DNA from 4 places in the Pseudomonas sp. BIC9C genome. Region 1 is predicted to be linked to each of the others. Evidence: predicted binding sites of a transcription regulator. Region 1 holds the regulator's gene; each other region holds the start of a gene.
What was found. Region 1 encodes FliA, which starts transcription of late flagellar genes. Its sites were predicted from a motif close to CTAAAGTTTNNNNNNNNNNNGCCGNTAA; they were not measured.
Positions count from the first base shown of each region.

Region 2: the regulator FliA is predicted to act here: its motif matches at 2,337-2,364, upstream of flgM (flagellar biosynthesis anti-sigma factor FlgM).
Region 3: the regulator FliA is predicted to act here: its motif matches at 3,190-3,217, upstream of RS887_RS10895 (methyl-accepting chemotaxis protein).
Region 4: the regulator FliA is predicted to act here: its motif matches at 1,745-1,772, upstream of motA (flagellar motor stator protein MotA).

Region 1 covers NZ_JAWDGM010000001.1:630,424-635,464, forward strand. The annotation lists gene RS887_RS03110 (chemotaxis protein CheA) at 1-1,109, opposite strand, end outside; gene RS887_RS03115 (protein phosphatase CheZ) at 1,161-1,949, opposite strand; gene RS887_RS03120 (chemotaxis response regulator CheY) at 1,971-2,342, opposite strand; gene fliA (RNA polymerase sigma factor FliA) at 2,510-3,250, opposite strand; gene fleN (flagellar synthesis regulator FleN) at 3,247-4,077, opposite strand; gene flhF (flagellar biosynthesis protein FlhF) at 4,194-5,041, opposite strand, start outside.
Region 2 covers NZ_JAWDGM010000001.1:983,907-988,947, reverse strand. The annotation lists partial or broken gene RS887_RS04705 (MFS transporter) at 1-558, shown strand, start outside; gene RS887_RS04700 (flagellar brake protein) at 618-1,364, opposite strand; gene RS887_RS04695 (flagellar protein FlgN) at 1,458-1,925, opposite strand; gene flgM (flagellar biosynthesis anti-sigma factor FlgM) at 1,974-2,300, opposite strand; gene flgA (flagellar basal body P-ring formation chaperone FlgA) at 2,468-3,226, opposite strand; gene RS887_RS04680 (chemotaxis protein CheV) at 3,310-4,242, shown strand; gene cheR (protein-glutamate O-methyltransferase CheR) at 4,288-5,041, shown strand, end outside.
Region 3 covers NZ_JAWDGM010000002.1:175,490-180,530, forward strand. The annotation lists partial or broken gene RS887_RS30550 (HAMP domain-containing protein) at 79-1,368, opposite strand; gene RS887_RS10890 (Na+/H+ antiporter family protein) at 1,762-3,078, shown strand; gene RS887_RS10895 (methyl-accepting chemotaxis protein) at 3,258-4,940, shown strand.
Region 4 covers NZ_JAWDGM010000002.1:507,576-512,616, forward strand. The annotation lists gene rhdA (thiosulfate sulfurtransferase) at 1-93, opposite strand, end outside; gene RS887_RS12265 (HDOD domain-containing protein) at 136-1,674, opposite strand; gene motA (flagellar motor stator protein MotA) at 1,841-2,692, shown strand; gene motB (flagellar motor protein MotB) at 2,696-3,718, shown strand; partial or broken gene rsgA (small ribosomal subunit biogenesis GTPase RsgA) at 3,771-4,803, opposite strand; gene orn (oligoribonuclease) at 4,911-5,041, shown strand, end outside.

The sequences.
Region 1 (5,041 bases):
GCTTCGCTCGCCGGCTTTTCCGCCGGTGGCGCGGCCGGAGCACGGGACGATGCCGGTACGGCAGCCGGTGCAGCAGCGGCGGCCGGGGCCGGCGCTTCGGCTTTCGGCTCGGGAGCCTTGGCCACCGGTTTCGGCGCCACAGCCTTGGCTGTCGCTGCTGCAACGGAAGCGTTCGAACCGTTGGCCGCCGTCGCGCTGCCGACTTCGCTGAACTTGCCTTTGCCGTGGAGTTCGTCGAGCAGCGATTCGAATTCGTGATCGGTGATCAGGTCGCTACCGACCGCCGCCGCGCTTGGTGCTGCGGATGCAGGCACCGAAGCAATGGCCGACTCCAGTGCCTCGACAGCAAAGTTGCCCTTGCCATGTAACTGATCGAGCAGCGCTTCGAATTCGTCGTCAGTGATATCGGAACTGTCGCCCGCCACTTTCGGAGCTTCCGGAGCTGCCGGCGCCGGGGCTACCGCGTCAACGGCGAACTGGCCTTTACCGTGCAACTGATCGAGTAGCGACTCGAATTCGGCATCGGTGATTTCGTCGCTGGCGGCCGTCTCGCTGGCAGGCGCCTGCGCAACGGCCGGTGCCTCGGCCTGTGCCTTGACGGCATTCAGCGAGTCCAGCAGTTGTTCAAATTCGGTGTCGGTGATGTCGTCGGAACCGGTTTCGGCCACGGGCTCTTCAATGACGTCGGCGACGGGCGCAGAAGCCACTTCGTCAGCCGATTGCGGCTCGGCCAGACGGGCCAGCGCCGCAAGCAGTTCAGGTGTCGCGGCCGTGATCGGGCTGCGCTCGCGGACCTCGCTGAACATGCTGTTCACCGCGTCCAGCGCTTCGAGAACCACGTCCATCAGTTCCGAATCGACGCGACGTTCACCCTTGCGCAGGATGTCGAACACGTTCTCGGCGATGTGGCAGCACTCCACCAGCTCGTTGAGCTGGAGGAAGCCGGCGCCCCCTTTTACAGTGTGAAAACCGCGAAAAATTGCATTGAGCAAGTCCGCATCATCCGGACGGCTTTCCAGCTCGACCAGTTGCTCGGACAGTTGCTCTAGAATCTCGCCGGCCTCAACCAGGAAATCCTGAAGGATCTCTTCATCGGCGCCGAAGCTCATTAAGGGTGTGCTCCTAACAGACAGGTCTAAAAACCTAAAATGCCTAAAATTCTAAAACCCTAGGCTGGATAGCAAATCGTCCACATCGTCCTGATCGGACACAACGTCTTCTCTTTTATCGGCATGAATCTGCGGACCTTCACCCTGAGAGAGATGTTTTTGTGGATCTTTTTCGGCAAGCATCGCTTCACGGTCATGTTCGATGCCCGCAAAGCGGTCCACCTGACTGGCCATGAGCACGAGCTTGAGCAGGTTGCTTTCAACTTCGGTGACCAACTGGGTCACGCGCTTGATCACTTGCCCTGTGAGGTCCTGGTAATCCTGGGCGAGCAGGATGTCGTTCAGGTTGCCCGACACCGCGCGATTGTCCGTGCCGCTGCGCGCCAGGAACCCGTCGACCCGCCGGGCCAGTTCACGAAACTCTTGCGCACCGACTTCGCGACGCATGAAGCGCCCCCAGTCCGCGCTCAAGGCCTGGGCTTCATCCGCCAGGCCATTGACCAGCGGCGTGGCACTTTCCACCAGATCCATGGTGCGGTTGGCCGCGGCTTCGGTCAGCTTGACCACATACCCCAGACGCTCGGTGGCATCGGTGATCTGCGACACTTCTTCGGCTTGCGGCATGTGCGGGTCAATCTGGAAATTGACGATCGCGCTATGCAGTTCGCGAGTGAGCTTGCCCACTTCCTGATACAGGCCGCGGTCACGGGTCTGGTTGAGCTCATGGATCAATTGCACCGCGTCGCCGAACTTGCCCTTTTCAAGGCTCGCGACCAATTCGACGGCGTGTTTTTTCAGGGTCGATTCGAAATCGCCCAATGAAGTTTCGTTATTGCCCATAGCTCCCCCGTGGCGCACTCATCAACCGATGCGTTCGAAAATCTTCTCGATTTTTTCTTTCAACGCCTGGGCCGTGAAGGGTTTGACCACATAGCCGTTAACGCCGGCCTGGGCCGCTTCGATGATCTGCTCGCGCTTGGCTTCAGCGGTCACCATCAGCACCGGCAGGTGCTTGAGCTTTTCATCGGCACGCACGTGGCGCAGCAGATCGATACCGGTCATGCCAGGCATGTTCCAGTCCGTTACCAGAAAGTCGATGCTTCCGCTGTTGAGCACCGGAATGGCGGTAGTGCCATCGTCGGCCTCGACGGTGTTGGTGAACCCAAGGTCACGCAGCAGGTTCTTGATGATCCGCCGCATCGTTGAGAAGTCATCAACGATGAGGATTTTCATGTTCTTGTCCAATTCGACCTCCAAGCAGTCTTAAACGCGCCCAGCACCTGGACGCGCCATTTCAATCAATCCGGCAAAGCACTCAATGACTGTCTGGAGCACAACAGATCGCGACCGGCGCAGTTCAACACCACACCAGCCTCGTTCGCAGTGTCCCCACACTGCCTTCAGCGCGCTCGCCACTCCCCCAAACGCCCCCGCAAACGGGCCGCGCACTGGCTGTGTAACTGGCTGACCCGCGATTCGCTGACCCCCAGGACCTCACCGATTTCCTTGAGGTTCAACTCTTCGTCGTAGTACAGCGCCAACACCAGTCGCTCACGCTCCGGCAAATTGGCAATCGCATCCGCCAGCGCAGCCTGGAAGCGTTCATCTTCCAGATCGCGTGACGGCTCGAGATGAGCACTCGCGCCATCCTCGTGCAGCCCTTCGTGTTCGCCGTCCTGCAACAGATCGTCGAAACTGAATAACCGGCTGCCCAGGGTGTCGTTCAAAATTCCGTAGTAATCGTCGAGACTCAATTGGAGTTCGGCCGCAACTTCGTGATCTTTAGCGTCACGGCCGGTTTTCGCTTCAATCGAGCGAATCGCATCGCTGACCATGCGCGTATTGCGGTGAACCGAACGTGGCGCCCAGTCCCCCTTGCGCACTTCATCGAGCATGGCGCCGCGGATTCGAATGCCCGCGTACGTCTCGAAACTGGCGCCTTTGCTGGCGTCGTATTTGGTCGACACTTCAAGCAAGCCGATCATCCCGGCCTGGATCAGGTCTTCGACCTGGACACTGGCCGGCAAGCGCGCCAGCAAGTGGTAAGCAATGCGTTTAACCAGCGGCGCGTAACGCTCGATCAGCTCGTACTGCGCATCACGCGCCGATCGCTTGTAGAGGTTGTAACCGCTTGCTGTCATAGCACGGGTCCCGCTGTTTGCTGCACGAGGCGCTCGACGAAAAACTCCAGGTGCCCGCGCGGGTTGGCAGGCAACGGCCAGGTATCGACTTTCTGCGCGATGGCCTTGAACGCCAGCGAGCACTTGGAACGCGGGAAAGCCTCGTAGACGGCGCGCTGCTTCTGCACAGCCTTGCGCACACTTTCATCGTAAGGCACGGCGCCGACGTACTGCAGGGCGACGTCGAGGAAGCGATCCGTGACCTTGGTCAACTTGGCGAACAGGTTGCGCCCTTCCTGCGGGCTCTGGGCCATGTTGGCCAGGACGCGGAAGCGGTTCATGCCATAGTCACGATTGAGCAACTTGATCAAGGCGTAGGCATCGGTAATCGAGGTCGGCTCGTCACATACCACCAGCAGCACTTCCTGGGCTGCGCGAACGAAACTGACTACCGAGTCACCAATGCCCGCAGCGGTGTCGATCACCAATACGTCGAGGTTGTCGCCGATATCACTGAAGGCCTGGATCAGGCCCGCGTGTTGCGCAGGGCTCAGATGCACCATGCTCTGAGTGCCGGATGCGGCCGGAACGATACGGATGCCGCCTGGTCCCTGCAGCAGTACGTCGCGCAGTTCGCAGCGGCCCTCGATCACGTCGGCCAGGGTACGTTTGGGTGTCAGGCCCAGCAGAACGTCGACGTTCGCCAGCCCCAGGTCGGCGTCCAACAACATGACGCGCCGGCCAAGCTCAGCCAGAGCCAGGGACAAGTTCACTGACACATTAGTTTTCCCGACGCCACCTTTGCCGCCGGTCACCGCGATCACCTGTACGGGATGCATGCTGCCCATGTTATTTCTTTACCTTGTCTTGCATAGACGGAGGCCACATTACTGGCTGCGCGTTCGCAATCGGAACAATGCATGGCAGACCATCGATGTAGGTACAAAAACTGTTCATTACTACCTTAGCCAACCTGCTTGGTTTGGCTGTGGTAAATATCAGCGAACATGTCAGCCATGGCTTCTTCGCTGGGTTCTTCCTGCATTTGCACGCTGACGGCGCGACTGACCAACTGATGACGGCGCGGCAGATGCAAATCATCCGGAATCCGCGGGCCATCGGTCAGGTAGGCCACGGGTAACTCATGACTGATGGCCAGGCTCAACACCTCGCCCAGGCTTGCCGTCTCATCCAGTTTAGTCAGGATGCAGCCAGCTAGCCCGCAACGCTTGTAACTGTGGTAAGCGGCCGTTAGAACCTGTTTCTGGCTAGTGGTTGCCAGGACCAGATAATTTTTTGAACGGATGCCGCGACCGGCCAGGCTTTCGAGCTGCATGCGCAGGGCCGGATCGCTGGCCTGCAGGCCCGCGGTATCGATCAGCACCACGCGCTTGCGCAGCAAGGGTTCCAGCGCCTGCACCAGGGACTGGCCCGGATCGACGTGGGTCACCGACACATTGAGAATGCGCCCCAGGGTCTTGAGCTGCTCCTGGGCACCGATGCGGAAGCTGTCCATGCTCACCAGCGCAATGTTCTGCGCGCCATACTTGAGCACGTAACGGGCAGCCAATTTGGCCAGGGTGGTGGTCTTGCCCATGCCGGCAGGGCCGACCATGGCGATCACTCCGCCCTCTTCCAGCGGCTCGACTTCCGGGGTAACGATCATGCGCGCCAGGTGCGCCAGCAACATGCGCCAGGCCTGACGAGGTTCTTCGATTTCCGTGATCATTGCCAGCAGGTCGCGCGACAGCGGGCCTGACAGGCCGATGCGTTGCAGGCGCCGCCAGAGGTTGGCCTGGTCCGGACGGCTGC
Region 2 (5,041 bases), 350 kb from region 1:
GCGGCATTACCGTTGGCGATCATGCCGCAGGTGCCGCTGGAGATTCTGTTTGTCGCCGGTTTCGTCTGTTCGCTGGTGCAGTTCTGCCTGTATCCGTTGGCGGTCGCGTTCTCCAACGACCATGTCGAAGGCGATCGCAGGGTGTCCCTGACGGCAATGCTGCTGGTGACCTATGGCGTTGGCGCGAGTATCGGGCCGCTGGTGGCAGGCGTGCTGATGAAGTTGTTCGGCAGCCAGATGCTTTATGCGTTTTTCAGTTTCTTCGCGCTGGTACTGGTGTGGCGGATTCGCCCGAAAGCGGTGACCAACCTGCATCAGGTGGAAGATGCGCCGCTGCATCACGTGGCCATGCCGGACAACATGACGAGCTCACCGCTGGTGGCCTGCCTCGACCCGCGTGTTGACGAGCAGGTGGTGCAGGATCAGATGCACACTCCGGTGAATACCGGGCCAGAGCCTGAATCAGAACCTGAAACTGTCACCGAAACTGAATCCGATCAGCCGCCGGAAGATCCTGATGCAGGGCGGGACCCAAACCTCAGCGAGGTCAGGCCTTAAATCCCGGGCACAAAAACGGGCAGTCACCGCAAGGGCTACCCGTTTTTTTTGGCGCTCTATCAGATGTCGTCTTTGTCGAAGCGGCGTGCTTCGCGTTGCAACTGGTAGACGAAGCGTTCGACCTGACGCTGCACCAGGCCGCTCATGTTGTGGAAGCGAACGCCGGCGAAGGTGGTGGAAATCTTTTCTTCGAAGTGCAGATAACGCAATTCGACCGGAGCGGTCATTTTGCCAAAGGGCAGGTCGGCGCTGAAGCGGTCGTACACCTGGCCCAGTTGCAGGCTGTCAGTGATGTCGCCGTCGAAACGCAGTTTGCAGCCGGTCGCGGAAATATCCAGCAACTTGCCGCTGATGGGAGCCTTGAGCTTTTCGCCGTCGAGGTTGACGTTGACCAGTTGTGCCAGCTTCAGTGCCGCACGGAACGCATTGCGGCGCTGGTGGTACACCACTTCATCGGGCAGGGTGCCGCGATAGCAGCGACTGCCACCGGATTCGTCGATGTTCAATTGGCCGTTGCTTTCCCAGGCAATGCGCACGCCTTCGTGGAAGCCTTCGACCTTGAACGGTTCGCCCGCCAGCAGGTAGCGCTCGCCATCGCGGGGGATCATTTCGTCCAGGGCGATCATGTTGCTGTCACGGTCAAGATCCACCAGATAGCTCTGGAAGCGCTGGCTGCGCTCGTGGAACGTGATGATCAGCGGGTCATGGCTTTCGAGCAGCTGGCGCAGGTTGCCGGAGATTTCCAAGGGCGTGGAGAGCACCTTGGGTGGCTGCGGAGCATCATCCACGGATAAGGCATTGGACACGGTTAATCAATCTCCAGACAAAATTTGACTACGGCTAGCCAGCATTTTGCCAGCATCTTTCGCGTCTTGGATAGAGCGGGCTCATCGAGCGGGCTAAGCCTGACTGAGCGGGCGTGGCTTGGCAAGCTTGGAGAATGTACCGCTGGCATCGTAAAGCGCCGGGGTTTCACCGCCGGTGAGGATTTTCAGCTGGGTGGCCGTAGCGGCCTGCTGAGTGAGGATCGACTGACCGTTGTTGGCGTTGATGGCCTGGCACTGGGCCAGGAGATCGGTCAACACGTCACTTTGCGCCAGCAACTGGTCGCCAATGCTCGACTGACTGGCCAATTGCTCAAGACCGGCACGGTTGGTCGGCAGGTTGAGGCTGGCGAGAACTTCACTGCGCTTGCGGCCATGCTGTTCGAGCAAGACGACCAATGCCTGTTTCTGCGCCAGGATGTCCTCGAGCAATGGCATGTCGCGGCCATGCAATGCGAGGGATTCGGTCTGCAGTAATTCCAGCAAGTGTTGCGCTGGAGCAAAGTCGTCGGTGATCAGTTGCAGTAAATGAGTGTCGTGCATGGCTGGCCTTGGGTTTTAAGCGTCCAAAAGCCTGGCGCCGGCGGTGGCCTAGCGCTGGGCTTCGAAGTTGAGCAGTTTGCTGGCTACACGGTTGCTGTCGACCTTATAGCTGCCATCGGCAATCGCTGCTTTCAACTCGGCCACGCGGGCTTTGTCGACGGCAGGCTGATCGCGCAGCTTGTCAGTGACCTTCTGCAACTGTTGAGCCTCTTCGCTGAGGTGTACCGATTCCCCGCTTTTGACGGTACCGGCCTGTTCGGCCGCGGACTCCAGCGGCGCGGATTTGCCGGCTTCGGCGCTTTCCTTGCTGGCGCTGGTACGTGTACTGCCCGTAAGGGACGAGGAGCTGTTCAAACGGCTGAAATCGATGACCATGATAAAAAACCTCTGGGAATTTGGACGCTTGCCATGGTTTCGGCCATTCCCTGGAAAACTTTAGGTCCATTTATCAATGAACCTCGCGCGCGTCAGCGCTTGCCCTGCATGGAGCACAGTCTAGGGAACAGCCGCGGCAAGCGCCACATTCCGGTGAACCGAGAGCCTTACATGGACACTTCCACCTGCCCCGGCGCCATGACCTGCGCCTTGATGACTCGCTGGGAGTTGAGGTTTTTCACCCGGATCTGTTCGCTCAGGCTGCCGTTTGACAGGGCTTCGCCCGGCATGCGCACGCTGAGCGTACCGCTGCGGGCGGTAATCACTACCTGATCACCCTTGCGGATGACCTCGGCCTGTTCGATGTGCACCAGGGTAATCACCTGGTCGGCGACCGTTGGTCGGGTCAGTCGCTGCCCGACCGCTTGATCAAGGGAGGTCAGGTAGCCCTGGCTGATCAGGCTGATATCGCGCTCGCGCAGGACCACATCCCCAGGCTCGACAATGGCGGCGCGGCGCAGTGGTCGGGCGGTGGTCACGACATCGCGAAACAGCCGGACTTGAGCGGGCACGAAGACGGTCCAGGGGGCCGCGCCCTCGCAGCGGACCTTGACCGTGACCCGTCCCAGCGGCTTGGGGCTCTCAAGGGTTGCTGTCAATTCCTTGTCGCACATCGGCATGTGCATGCGCGGATCGAGCGGGTTGACCTGGATCTCGTAGCGACCTTCCGTTTGACTGGTGGCGAGATAGTCTTCTACGGTGAATTCAAGAAAGCCCTGAGTGACGCCGATAAGCATGTCAGGCAAGGTAACCGCGTCAGCAAGGGCAGGGCTGCCAGCGTTGAACAGGCAAACAGCCGCCAGCACGCCGAGCCATTTGCGGCAGGGTGTGGTCAGGCGTCGAAAAAATGTCGGTTCTGTGTTCATAACGATTAAAAAAGCAAGCGCCGTGCCGTTTAGTGATGAAGGCGCGTCGCAACAACACTTGGCGTTGGTGTAGGAGTCTGGGCATGGCTGGTGTAATGGATTCGGTAAACCAGCGCACGCAACTGGTGGGGCAGAATCGCCTGGAGCTGTTGTTGTTCCGTCTCGACGGTCAGCAGCTGTACGGGATCAATGTGTTCAAGGTTCGGGAGGTGCTGCAATGCCCCCAACTGACACTGATGCCCAAATCCAGTCCTGTCGTGTGCGGTGTGGCGAACATCCGGGGGGCGACCATACCGATCCTTGATCTGGCGATGGCGACCGGCTCCGGTGCTTTGAAGGACAAGAACAATCCCTTCGTGATCATCACGGAGTACAACACCAAGACCCAGGGTTTCCTGGTCCGCTCGGTGGAACGCATTGTCAACATGAACTGGGAGGAGATCCATCCGCCACCCAAGGGCACCGGACGCGATCACTACCTGACGGCAGTGACGCGGGTCGACAATCAGTTGGTCGAAATCATCGACGTCGAGAAAGTGCTGGCGGAAGTGGCGCCGACGCCGGAAGCGATTTCCGTCGGCGTGGTGGATGTCGAAACCCAGCACAAGGCGCTTTCGTTGCGAGTGCTGACGGTCGACGACTCGTCGGTGGCACGCAAGCAGGTCACCCGTTGCCTGCAAACGGTCGGTGTCGAAGTGGTGGCGTTGAACGACGGTCGGCAAGCGCTGGACTACCTGCGCAAACTGGTCGATGAGGGCAAGAAACCGGAAGAAGAGTTCCTGATGATGATCTCCGACATCGAGATGCCGGAGATGGACGGGTACACCCTGACGGCGGCAATCCGCAACGACCCGCGCATGCAAAAGCTTCATATCATCCTGCATACTTCGTTGTCGGGGGTTTTCAATCAGGCGATGGTCAAGAAGGTCGGTGCCGATGACTTCCTGGCCAAATTCCGTCCTGATGACCTGGCATCCCGGGTAGTCGACCGGATCAAGGCAGCAGATATCAGCTAGGGGCCTGCGCCCCTGGCAGTCAACACGATTTAAGAGGCGGCATCATTGTCTACGGGTAATTTGGATTTCGAACAGTTCCGGGTGTTCCTGGAAAAAGCCTGTGGCATTTTGCTCGGTGAAAACAAGCAGTACCTGGTCTCCAGCCGTCTCAACAAACTGATGGAACAGCAAGGCATCAAGTCTTTGGGTGAGCTGGTTCAGCGCATGCAGACCCAGCCGCGCAGCGGTTTGCGCGAGCAGGTGGTAGACGCCATGACCACCAACGAAACCCTGTGGTTTCGTGACACCTACCCGTTTGAAGTCTTGAAGAACAAGGTACTGCCCGAAGCGATCAAGGCCAGTCCTGGCCAGCGCCTGCGCATCTGGTCGGCGGCGTGCTCCTCAGGCCAGGAACCGTATTCGCTGTCGATGTCCATCGACGAGTTCGAGCGGGTCAACATGGGTCAGTTAAGGATGGGCGTGCAGATTGTTGCCACCGACCTGTCCGGCACCATGCTGACCAACTGCAAGACTGGCGAGTACGACAGCCTGGCCATCGGCCGTGGTCTGTCGCCAGAGCGCCTGCAGCGTTATTTCGACCCGAAAGGGCCGGGGCGCTGGGCGATCAAGGCGCCGATCAAGAGCCGGGTGGAGTTCCGTTCCTTCAACCTGCTGGACAGCTACGTGAGCCTGGGCAAGTTCGACATCGTGTTCTGCCGCAACGTGTTGATCTACTTCTCCGCCGAGGTGAAGAAGGACATCCTGTTGCGCATCCACAGTACGTTGAAGCCGGGGGGGTACCTGTTCCTCGGTGCTTCCG
Region 3 (5,041 bases), on a different contig from region 1:
GGCGGACGACTGGTCTGCGGTGCTGCGGGCGTCCTGCACCGAGCGTTTCACTTCGGCGATGATCGGTTGCAGCTTGTCGAGGAAACGGTTGAACCAGCCGGCCAGTTGGCCCAGCTCATCCTGCTTGTCGTAAGCCAGTCGACGGGTCAGGTCACCTTCGCCGCTGGCGATGTCTTCGAGCATGTGCGCCACGCCGAGGATCGGTTTGGTGACGCTGCGGGCCATCAGCCACACCAGCACCAGGCCCAGCAGCGCGGCGAGTACCCCCAGGCCGAGCTCGACCAGCGTACCGGCGGTGTTGCTGTCGTCCAGTTGCTTTTTCAGGGCTTCGGCGGGGCCGACCAGGACTTTCTCCGGCACGTCGAGCAGCACGCCCCAGGATTTACCGTCGGGAATCGGCTGGAACGGTGCCAGCACTTTCAGTTGCTGATTGCTGTGCAGGCTGCCGGTCTTGCTGCTGGCGGCAAGCATGCGCAGCAGTTCGGCACCGCTGGCCTTGTCCACGGCCTCCAGGCGCTGGCTGAGTTTGCTGGCGTCCGGGCTGTAGCCGGCGAGCAGGCCGGCCGGGCTGATGATGCTGACACTGGTCTGGCCGTCGTAGAGCTTCTTGCTTGCGCCCAGGCTGACCGCTTGCAGGCTGTTGAGGTTGATGTCCACTGACAGCGAGGCGATGACCTTGCCGTTGACCATCAGCGGGAAAACGATGCTGGTCATCAGCACGTTCTGGCCGTCGATCTCATAGAAGTAGGGTTCGATCACGCACGGCTTGAGCGTGGTGCGCGGGCAGGTGAACCAGGCGTTCGCCGCTTCGCCGCTGGGGCCGGTGCTGGTGTCGGCCATGTCCTTTTCCGGCAAGGCCATGGACGTCACCTTGCCCGGCGTCGGCTGCGACCAGTAGAGGGCGAAACGGCCCTTGTCGTTGCTGCCCAGTTCGGCTTGACCGGTGAACAGGTCGTCCTTGCCATCCAGCCCGTTGGGTTCGAACACCAGGGACAGGCCGAGCAGGTCCGGGTTGGCCTGCAGGGCCGACTTGACCTGGCGGGTCAGGTCTTCGCGCAGGTCGAAGGCATCGAGAAAGCGCTTTTCGGCCTGCTCCCGCAGGAACAGTACCTGCCGGGAGAAGCCGTGGCCGTATTGATAGGCGTCCATGAACTGCTGGCGAATCCCCAGCGCCTGGTTTTCGCCCTGGGACTCGATCCGGGCCTGGGCCGCTTCGGTCAGCATCTCCATGCTCGAGGCTTTCACCATCCCGGAGCTGTGCTCCATGCGGTACAGGGAAAGACCCACCAGCAGGGTCACGATGCCCGCCAGGCACAGCCCGGCCAGCAGGGTGATTTTCCATTGAATGGAAAGTTGTCTGAGCGACATGGAGACGTCCTTATTCGATAAATATCTGAGACTTTGCACTGTAGCGGCCGCGATCCGGCTTTCTTTATGCCGTAAGCCGGATTTTGGATGAATGGCTTTTGTGGCGAGGGAGCTTGCTCCCGCTGGGGAACGAAGCACCCCCAACCCTATGGATGCGGTCCGTCAGAATCAGCACGTAGGTTGGGTCTGCGATTGCTGCGCAATCAATCGGGAGCAAGCTCCCTCGCCACAGGTCATCACATGCCGTTACATATCGACAGCGCCGAGGTGCTTTGACAAGGAGGTGACGCTGCGGCAAAGTGCGCGCCCTCTAATAAAACCCATTCCTTCATCCGCTGGCGGCTCTTCGCAGACTGCCGGACGGAGTCTTTTCGTTTGTCTCGAGGTAAAGAAATGAATGCAGTCATTGCCGCGGTCGGCATCATGCTGGTACTCAGCCTGTCCCGCGTGCATGTGGTGATCGCCCTGATCGTCGGTGCGCTGGTCGGTGGCCTGACCGGTGGCCTGGGGATCGAGGCGACACTCAAGGCCTTCAACAGTGGCCTCGGCGGTGGGGCGACGGTGGCATTGTCCTACGCCTTGCTGGGTGCTTTCGCCGTGGCCATTGCCAAGTCCGGCATGGCCCATGCGCTGGCCGACAAGGCGCTGGCGCTGGTCGATCGCCAGCACGCCAGCGGCGGTGGCCAGGTCAAATGGCTGCTGATCGGCCTGCTCTGGGTCGTGGCCATCGCCTCGCAGAACATCCTGCCGATCCATATCGCGTTCATTCCGTTGCTGGTGCCGCCGCTTCTGTATGTGCTGACCAGGCTGCAACTGGACCGTCGACTGATCGCCTGTGTCATGACCTTCGGTTTGATCACACCCTACATGTTCCTGCCGGTGGGCTTCGGCAACATCTTCCTCAATGAAATCCTGCTGGCCAACGTCGCCCGCAGCGGTGTGGACATCAGTGGCATCAATGTCACCCACGCCATGGGCATTCCGGCCCTGGGCATGGTGGCGGGCCTGCTGATAGCGTTTGTCAGCTATCGCAGGAAGCGTGTCTACGACCTGGCAAAGATCGAGCAAGTCGAGCAAGTGGCGGTGCAATACAACCCGCTGAGCCTGATGGTGGCCGGCGTGGCGATCGCGGCGGCGTTCATCATTCAGTTGTTGCTCGATTCTATGATTATCGGGGCACTGGTCGGCTTCCTGATTTTCTCGGTGTCGGGCATCGTCAAATGGCGCGACACCGATGACCTGTTCACCGAAGGCATGAAAATGATGGCGATGATCGGTTTCATCATGATCGCCGCCTCGGGGTTTGCCGAAGTGATGAAGGCCACCGGTGAGGTGCAGACGCTGGTCGAGTCGTCGGCGTCGTACATCGATCACAGCAAGGGCATCGGTGCCTTGCTGATGCTGCTGGTGGGGCTGCTGGTGACCATGGGCATCGGCTCGTCGTTCTCCACCGTGCCGATTCTGGCGGCGATCTTCGTGCCACTGTGCGTGCAACTGGGCTTCAGCCCGCTGGCGATCGTGTGCATTGTCGGCACGGCCGGTGCCTTGGGCGACGCCGGTTCGCCGGCTTCGGACTCGACCCTCGGCCCGACCTCCGGCCTGAACATCGACGGCCAGCACCATCACATCTGGGACACCGTGGTCCCGACCTTCCTGCACTACAACCTGCCGCTGCTGGCGTTCGGCTGGGTGGCCGCGATGGTCCTTTAAACACCAATAACCCTGTGGGAGCGGGCTTGCCCGCGAAGACGGCGGCACATCCAGCATCGATGTGTCTGACACACCGCCTTCGCGAGCAAGCCCGCTCCCACATTGATCGCGTTCAACTTTTGACCGGGCGTGCCGTTAAAGCTGTTAACCACGCCAACAAAATCAAAAGAGTGAACGTCATGCGCATGAGCCTCAAGGCAAAAGTCCTGTCCCTTGCCGTCCTCCCGGTGTTGCTGTTTGCGCTGGTCATCAGCCTGACCACGCTGTTCATTCTTCAGGATCAGGCCCGCAAGGAAGTCGAGCAGACCCGCGAACGCCTGCTCAGCGATGCCAAGGCGACCTTGCAAAGCTACGTAGCCGTGGCCATGACCACGATCAAACCGCTTTACGACGCGGCCGCCCCCGGCGATCAGGCGGCGCGGGCCCAGGTGATCAAGCTGCTGTCGAGTATCACCTATGGCAAGGACGGCTACTTCTTCGGCTACGACTCCAACACCGTGCGCCTGTTCAAGGCCGGCAGCCCCGAAGGCGTGGGCCAGAGCTTCAAGGACAACCGCGATCCGAACGGTGTCTACGTCAACCGCGACCTGGTGAAAGTCGCCAGGGACGGTACGCACTACCTGCAATACAGCTCGCCATTACCCGGCAACACCCAGGTGCTGGTGCCCAAGCTCGGTTACACCGAATACCTGCCGAAGTGGGACATGGCGGTCGGTACCTCGGTCAACCTCGACGGCATAGAAGCGCAAGTGGCGGTGGTCGAAGCCAAGGTCCAGGAGCGCATGCAAGGCATGGTGCTGAGCATCGTCGGCGTGGCGGTCGTGGTGCTGCTGGTGATTGCCGTTGCCGGGATGTTGCTGGCCAACACCATTCTGCGTCCGCTGCATCTGATGAAAGCCAACCTCGACGACATCGCCGCAGGCGAGGGCGATCTGACCCGTCGCCTGACGCTCACCAGTCAGGATGAGCTCGGCGAGCTGGCCGGCTCGTTCAACCGTTTCGTCGACAAGATTCATGGGCTGGTACGGCAGATCACCGAAATGACCTCGCAACTGACCGGGCTGGTGAGTCAGGTGTCCGACCAGGCCCATCGCTCGGACCAGGCCATGGAGCGTCAGCGCCATGAGACCGATCAGGTGGCCACGGCGATCAATGAAATGTCGGCGGCGGCCCAGGAAGTGGCCAAGAGCGCGCAGAACGCCGCCGTGGCAGCCCAGCAGACCGACGAAGAAGGGCAGGCGGCCAAGCGGGTGGTGGCTGGCAGCATCGAGAAGATCCATGCGCTGGTGGACGACATCCGTACCAGCGGCGTGTCCCTCGACAGCCTGCAAAAAGACGTGTCGTCGATTGTCAGCGTGCTCGGGGTGATCCGCTCGATCGCCGAGCAGACCAACCTGCTGGCACTCAACGCGGCCATCGAAGCCGCCCGTGCCGGCGAGGCCGGGCGCGGTTTTGCGGTGGTGGCCGATGAAGTGCGGGCGCTGGCCAGCCGCACGCAAATCAGCACCCAGGAAATCCAGGGCATGATCGACCGCTTGCAGGCCGGCACCCGGTCGGCGGTGGAGGCGATGCGTCGCTCCAGCGAGGCTGGCGACGGCACCTCGGCCCAGGCCAACGAAGCGGGGGCTTCGCTGGACACCATGGCCCAGCTGATCGCGACCATCAATTCGATGAACGCGCAGATCGCCAGTGCCGCCGAAGAACAGACCGCCGTGGCAGAAGAGATCAATCGCAGCGTGCACCAGATTGCCGTGGCGGTGGATAACGTCGCCGACGAAACCCAGCTCGGCGCGCAAACCTCCCGTAGCCTGGCCGACCTGGGGCAGCGCCTGGGCACTCTGGTCGGGCAGTTCCGTATCTGACGGAACAGAGACAAGACCTGTGGGAGCGGGCTTGCCCGCGAAGACGGCGGCACATTCAACATTCATGTTGTCTGACACGCTGCTTTCGCGGGCAAGCCCGC
Region 4 (5,041 bases), on a different contig from region 1:
GGTCAAGTCCACCAGAATCAGTTCGCGGGCGTCGAGACGAGGGAGCAAGTCGCTCGGCTCGATCACCAGCGGCAAGCCAGAGAAGTCAGACATGTGAGGTCTCCAGAGCACAAAAAGGGAGGATTGTAGCGCAGCTTATTGGCCTCGGTTGCTAAAGCTGTGCAGGGCTTTTTCGATGCATTGTGCGGTTTTGCCGAAGGCTTGTACGGAAATTTCCGAAAACGGCCCACCGCCCTGATCCGCCACGACGATCATGATCACCCGGCCATTGTTGACCAGCGAACGCAGCAGCAGGTGTTCGCCGCTGAACTGCGAGCGCAGGTTGTTGGGCAGCAGGGCCGAGAATTGCGCGTTGTTGGCTGGCGTCAGGCGGACCTGGGCCTGTTGCGCGAGCAAGCGTTGCAACACGTTGCTCTGGCTGACCACGAAGTTCAGCCCGGCCGCCTCTTTCGGCAGGCCGGCCGTCTGGTGCACGCGCAGGTTGGCGTGGGTGCGGTCGGCCATCAGGATCATCACCCGACGCATGCCGCAGGCTGCAAGGGCGTCCCGGGCGGCGATGGTCAGGTGCATGGCGTTGGTGAAACGGCTCGGCTCGACCAGCAGTTCGGCGCATTGCTTGCGCCATTTCGCCAGATCTTCGGCGGTGGGTGCCGCGGCCGGCAGCAGTCCGGCGTGGATACGGTTCATGCCCCACGGCCAGATCAGCGATTCGGCGGGGTGCCAGAGATCGGGCATGGCATGCTGGCGCGCACTGTTGGCGGCTTGCTGATGCAGTTGCTGCTGCACCTCGTCCATCGGCATTTGCAGGTAAAGGCTGGTCAGGTACTGCCAGCGCTCACTGTGCGGGCTGTCCCAGGCGTGCTGCGCCGACAGCGCCAAGCCGTTGGCCAGCAACACGGTATTGGCCGGTTGATTGAGCCAGCGGCGCAGGGTCGGGTTGTCATCGAGGCGGTTCTGCTGGCGCAATGGGTGCTCGCTGTCACGGGCAATGCGCAGGACTTTCACCAGTTCCCGCTGTTCAGTGAGCAACAGTCGATAGCCTTGTTGTACCCAGATCGGCAAGCGCCAGATCTCCACCAATGCCTGGCCGATGCCCAGCAGACGTACACCAAACAGTTGCCGCTCGACTTTGCGTGCCGATTCGCCTTTATGGATGACCCGCAGTTCCCAGTCTTCGAGCAGTTCTGGATGGGTTAGCGCCAACGGCCACAGGGGCGAAAGGAACAGCAGGCTACCCCAGTGGATGTCCTGCCACAGGCGTGCCAGGCGACTGGCAAAAAAACCGTTGGCCTGTTGGGTCGCGTGCTGGCTGATCATCTGCAGCTGACGCAAGGCTTTGGGAATGTCGGACTGGGGTACGGCGGGCAAGCGTGCGAGCAGCTCTTCGGTGCGCTTGAGGCCAAGGCGATTGATCGCGATCTCGAGGTTTTCCGCCGGCTCCGTCATGCTGCCGTGGGAGTGCCGGTTGGCTTCGCGAATCACGCTCAAGGCCAGGGCCGGGCTGCCTTGCATGAGGTCGGCGATGTCACGCAGCGAGCTGCGATTGTCGCGGATGGCCTTGCAGACAAGGTCGTGGCTGGCTTGCGGGACGGGAAGGCGTACGCCATCGAGCAGCTTGACCCAGCCCTCGATCGTCGTCGGTTTTGGCGTTGGAACGTTCGTTTCGTTAACCATGGTTGGAGGCGATCATCATCAGCATTACCCGGGCCCGGAGTGGGTCAAATTGGCTTTTCGCCTGAACGGGCTTTAGTCTGGCGCAGTTTTGCCGATAAGTAGAAGAAGAGATTTTTTAACTTCCGAATATGACCTTGAACCCGACTCAGTAAGTGCTCTCCTACCTATGGCTAAAATTATCGGCATCATCGTCGTATTCGCGAGCGTGCTCGGCGGATACGTGCTTTCCCACGGCAAGATTGCCGCCCTGATCCAGCCTTTCGAGGTCATGATTATTGGCGGTGCGGCCCTCGGCGCATTCCTGCAGGCCAACCCTGGTCATATGACGATGCACGTGCTCAAGAAGTCCTTGGGCATGTTCAGTTCACGTTTCAACCACGGCTTCTACCTTGAAGTGCTGGGCCTGATCTACGAGATCCTCAACAAGAGCCGCCGTGAAGGCATGATGGCCATCGAAGGTGACATTGAAGATGCCGTCGCGAGCCCGATCTTCGCCAAGTACCCGGCGGTGCTCAAGGACGAGCGCATGACTGCGTTCATCTGCGATTACCTGCGGATCATGTCCTCCGGCAACATGGCTCCGCACGAGCTGGAAGGCCTGTTCGACATGGAGCTGTTCAGCCTCAAGGAAGACCTGGAGCATCCATCCCACGCGGTCAACGGCATCGCCGACGCCATGCCCGGTTTCGGTATCGTCGCGGCGGTACTGGGTATCGTGGTGACCATGGCTTCGCTGGGTGAAGGTGACCAGAAGTCCATCGGCCTGCACGTGGGTGCGGCACTGGTCGGTACCTTCTTCGGTATTCTCGCCGCCTACGGTTTCTTCGGCCCGCTGGCTCACTCCCTGGCCCACGATGCCAAGGAAGAGCTGAACGTCTACGAAGCCATCAAGGCCTCGCTGGTGGCTTCGGCTTCCGGTATGCCGCCATCGCTGGCCGTGGAGTTCGGGCGCAAGGTTCTGTACCCGGCGCACCGTCCTAGCTTCGCTGAGCTGGAACAAGCGGTTCGCGGTCGTTAAGCCATGGAAAATAACCAACCGATAATCATCAAGCGCGTCAAGCGCTACGCCGGCGGGCATCACGGGGGCGCCTGGAAAATCGCCTTCGCCGACTTCGCCACGGCGATGATGGCGTTCTTTCTGGTGTTGTGGCTGTTGTCCACCGCAACACCGGAACAGAAGATCGCCATCGCCGGTTACTTCAAGGATCCGATCGGCTTTTCCGAAAGCGGCACGCCGTACATCATCGATCTGGGTGGCACGCCGACCCTGGCGCCGGAAAACACCCTCAACCCCGAGGTGAAGTCCCAGCCACAGCCGGACAAGGTGACCGTCGATGCCGAGCAGGTCGAAGGTATGGCCGAGATGGTCGAGAAGGAGCGCCTCGAGCTGTTGCTGCAAGAGTTGCAGAACAAGGTCGAAGAGAACCCGCAACTGCAGAAATTCAAAGACCAGATCATGTTCGAGATCACCCCGGACGGCCTGCGTATCCAGATCGTGGATGCCGAGAACCGGCCGATGTTCGACTCAGGCTCGGCCCGTCTGAAGCCGTATTTCGAAGACATCCTGCTGGCCATGGCCGACACCATCAAGGCGGTGCCGAACAAGATCAGCATCAGCGGTCACACCGATGCCAAGCCATACACCGGGACCGGTGACTTCGGTAACTGGGAGCTCTCGGCCAACCGTGCCAACGCGGCACGTCGCGCGCTGGTGGCGGGCAGCTATCCGGACAGTCAGGTGGCGCGGGTCGTCGGTTATGCTTCGTCGGCCTTGTTCGACCGCGAGCACCCGTTCAATCCGGTCAACCGCCGTATCGACATCATCGTGCTGACCAAAAAAGCCCAGCGCGCCATCGAAGGTTCCCAAGGCGCGGAGCCGGCTCCAGATGCCTCGCAAGGCGCTCCCGGCACAGCGCCTGCCGCGCCGGCTGACCCAAACGCGTTGCCAGCGGACAAGGAGCCGCTACCGGCCCACGAACTTCGCGAGCGGCTGAATCTGTTTGACGATCCGGCGCCAAAACCGGGTAGCGCGCCCAAACAGTGACCCATGAAAAAACCGCGATGATCGCGGCTTTTTCATGTCTGCGGGAAGCGGCTCAGTAGCCGTTTTCCGGCAGGCTGGCGATGATCGAGCGATAGCTGTTCATCCGTTGCTGCTGCACGCGGCCGTCTTCAAGGGCCTTGAGCAGGGGCGCAACCGGGCTCGCGGTCATGCTTGCAGTCACGGAAGCGGCAGGTACCGAGCAGGTCATTGAATTCGATGAAGCCGGCTTCGACGTCGGCACGGCTGACGTGGCCCAGGCCGAATTCGCGGATTCCCGGGGAGTCGATCAGCTCACCGCCGCCGGGGAAGTGGAACAACCGGGCGGTAGTGGTGGTGTGAGTGCCCTGGCCGGACAGCTCGGACAGCGGGCCGACGCGGGTTTCGACATCCGGCAGCAGGCTGTTGACCAACGACGACTTGCCGACACCGGACTGGCCGACGAACACGCTGATGCGCCCGTCCAGTTGCGCCTGCAATTGCTCCATGCCATTGCCGTGGTGCGCCGACACTTCCAGCACCGGATAGCCGAGGGTGCGGTACACCGCGAGCAAGGCATTGAGCGCCGGGGCGTTGTGTTCGTCGATCAGGTCGAACTTGTTCAGCAGCAACAGCGGCTTGATGCCCGCATGCTCGGCCGCCACCAGATAGCGGTCGATCAGGTTGGCGTGGGGTTCGGGCAGCGGTGCAAACACGATGACGATCATGTCGACGTTGGCTGCCACCGGCTTGAGCTGACCACGGCTGTCCGGGCGACACAGCTCGGTGTTGCGCGGCAGTTGCGCCACGATCACGCCGATGCCCTGGTTGCCGGCACGCCACACCACCTGATCGCCGGTCACCAGCGCCGGCAGGTTGGCGCGCAGGTGGCAACGGAACACCTGGCCGGCCAGTTCGCCGTCGCGGGCCTCGACCTCGACCTGCACACCGAAGTGCGCGATCACCAGACCGTGCTGTTCCGGGCCCAGATCGCCGCCCTCAAGTGCCTCGACAGCCGAGGACTCGCGTTTGGCGGCGCGGGCAGCGCGTTCGCCCTGAATCTTTTCGATGCGCCAGTTTTGGCGGCGATTGAGTTGGCGTTTGGCCATGGGTGTTCCGTATCAAGAATGCAGCGATTAGGTAAAACGGCCGCGAGTTTAGCACGCCCGGCCACCGGCCTAGGCTAAACTGCGCAGCATTGCCTAGGAGCCGACACATGCAAAACCCGCAGAACCTGATCTGGATCGACCTGGAAATGACCGGTCTGAACCCTGATTCCGACGTCATTATCGAAATGGCCACCATCGTCACCGACAGCGACCTGAACACTCTGGCCGAAGGCCCGGT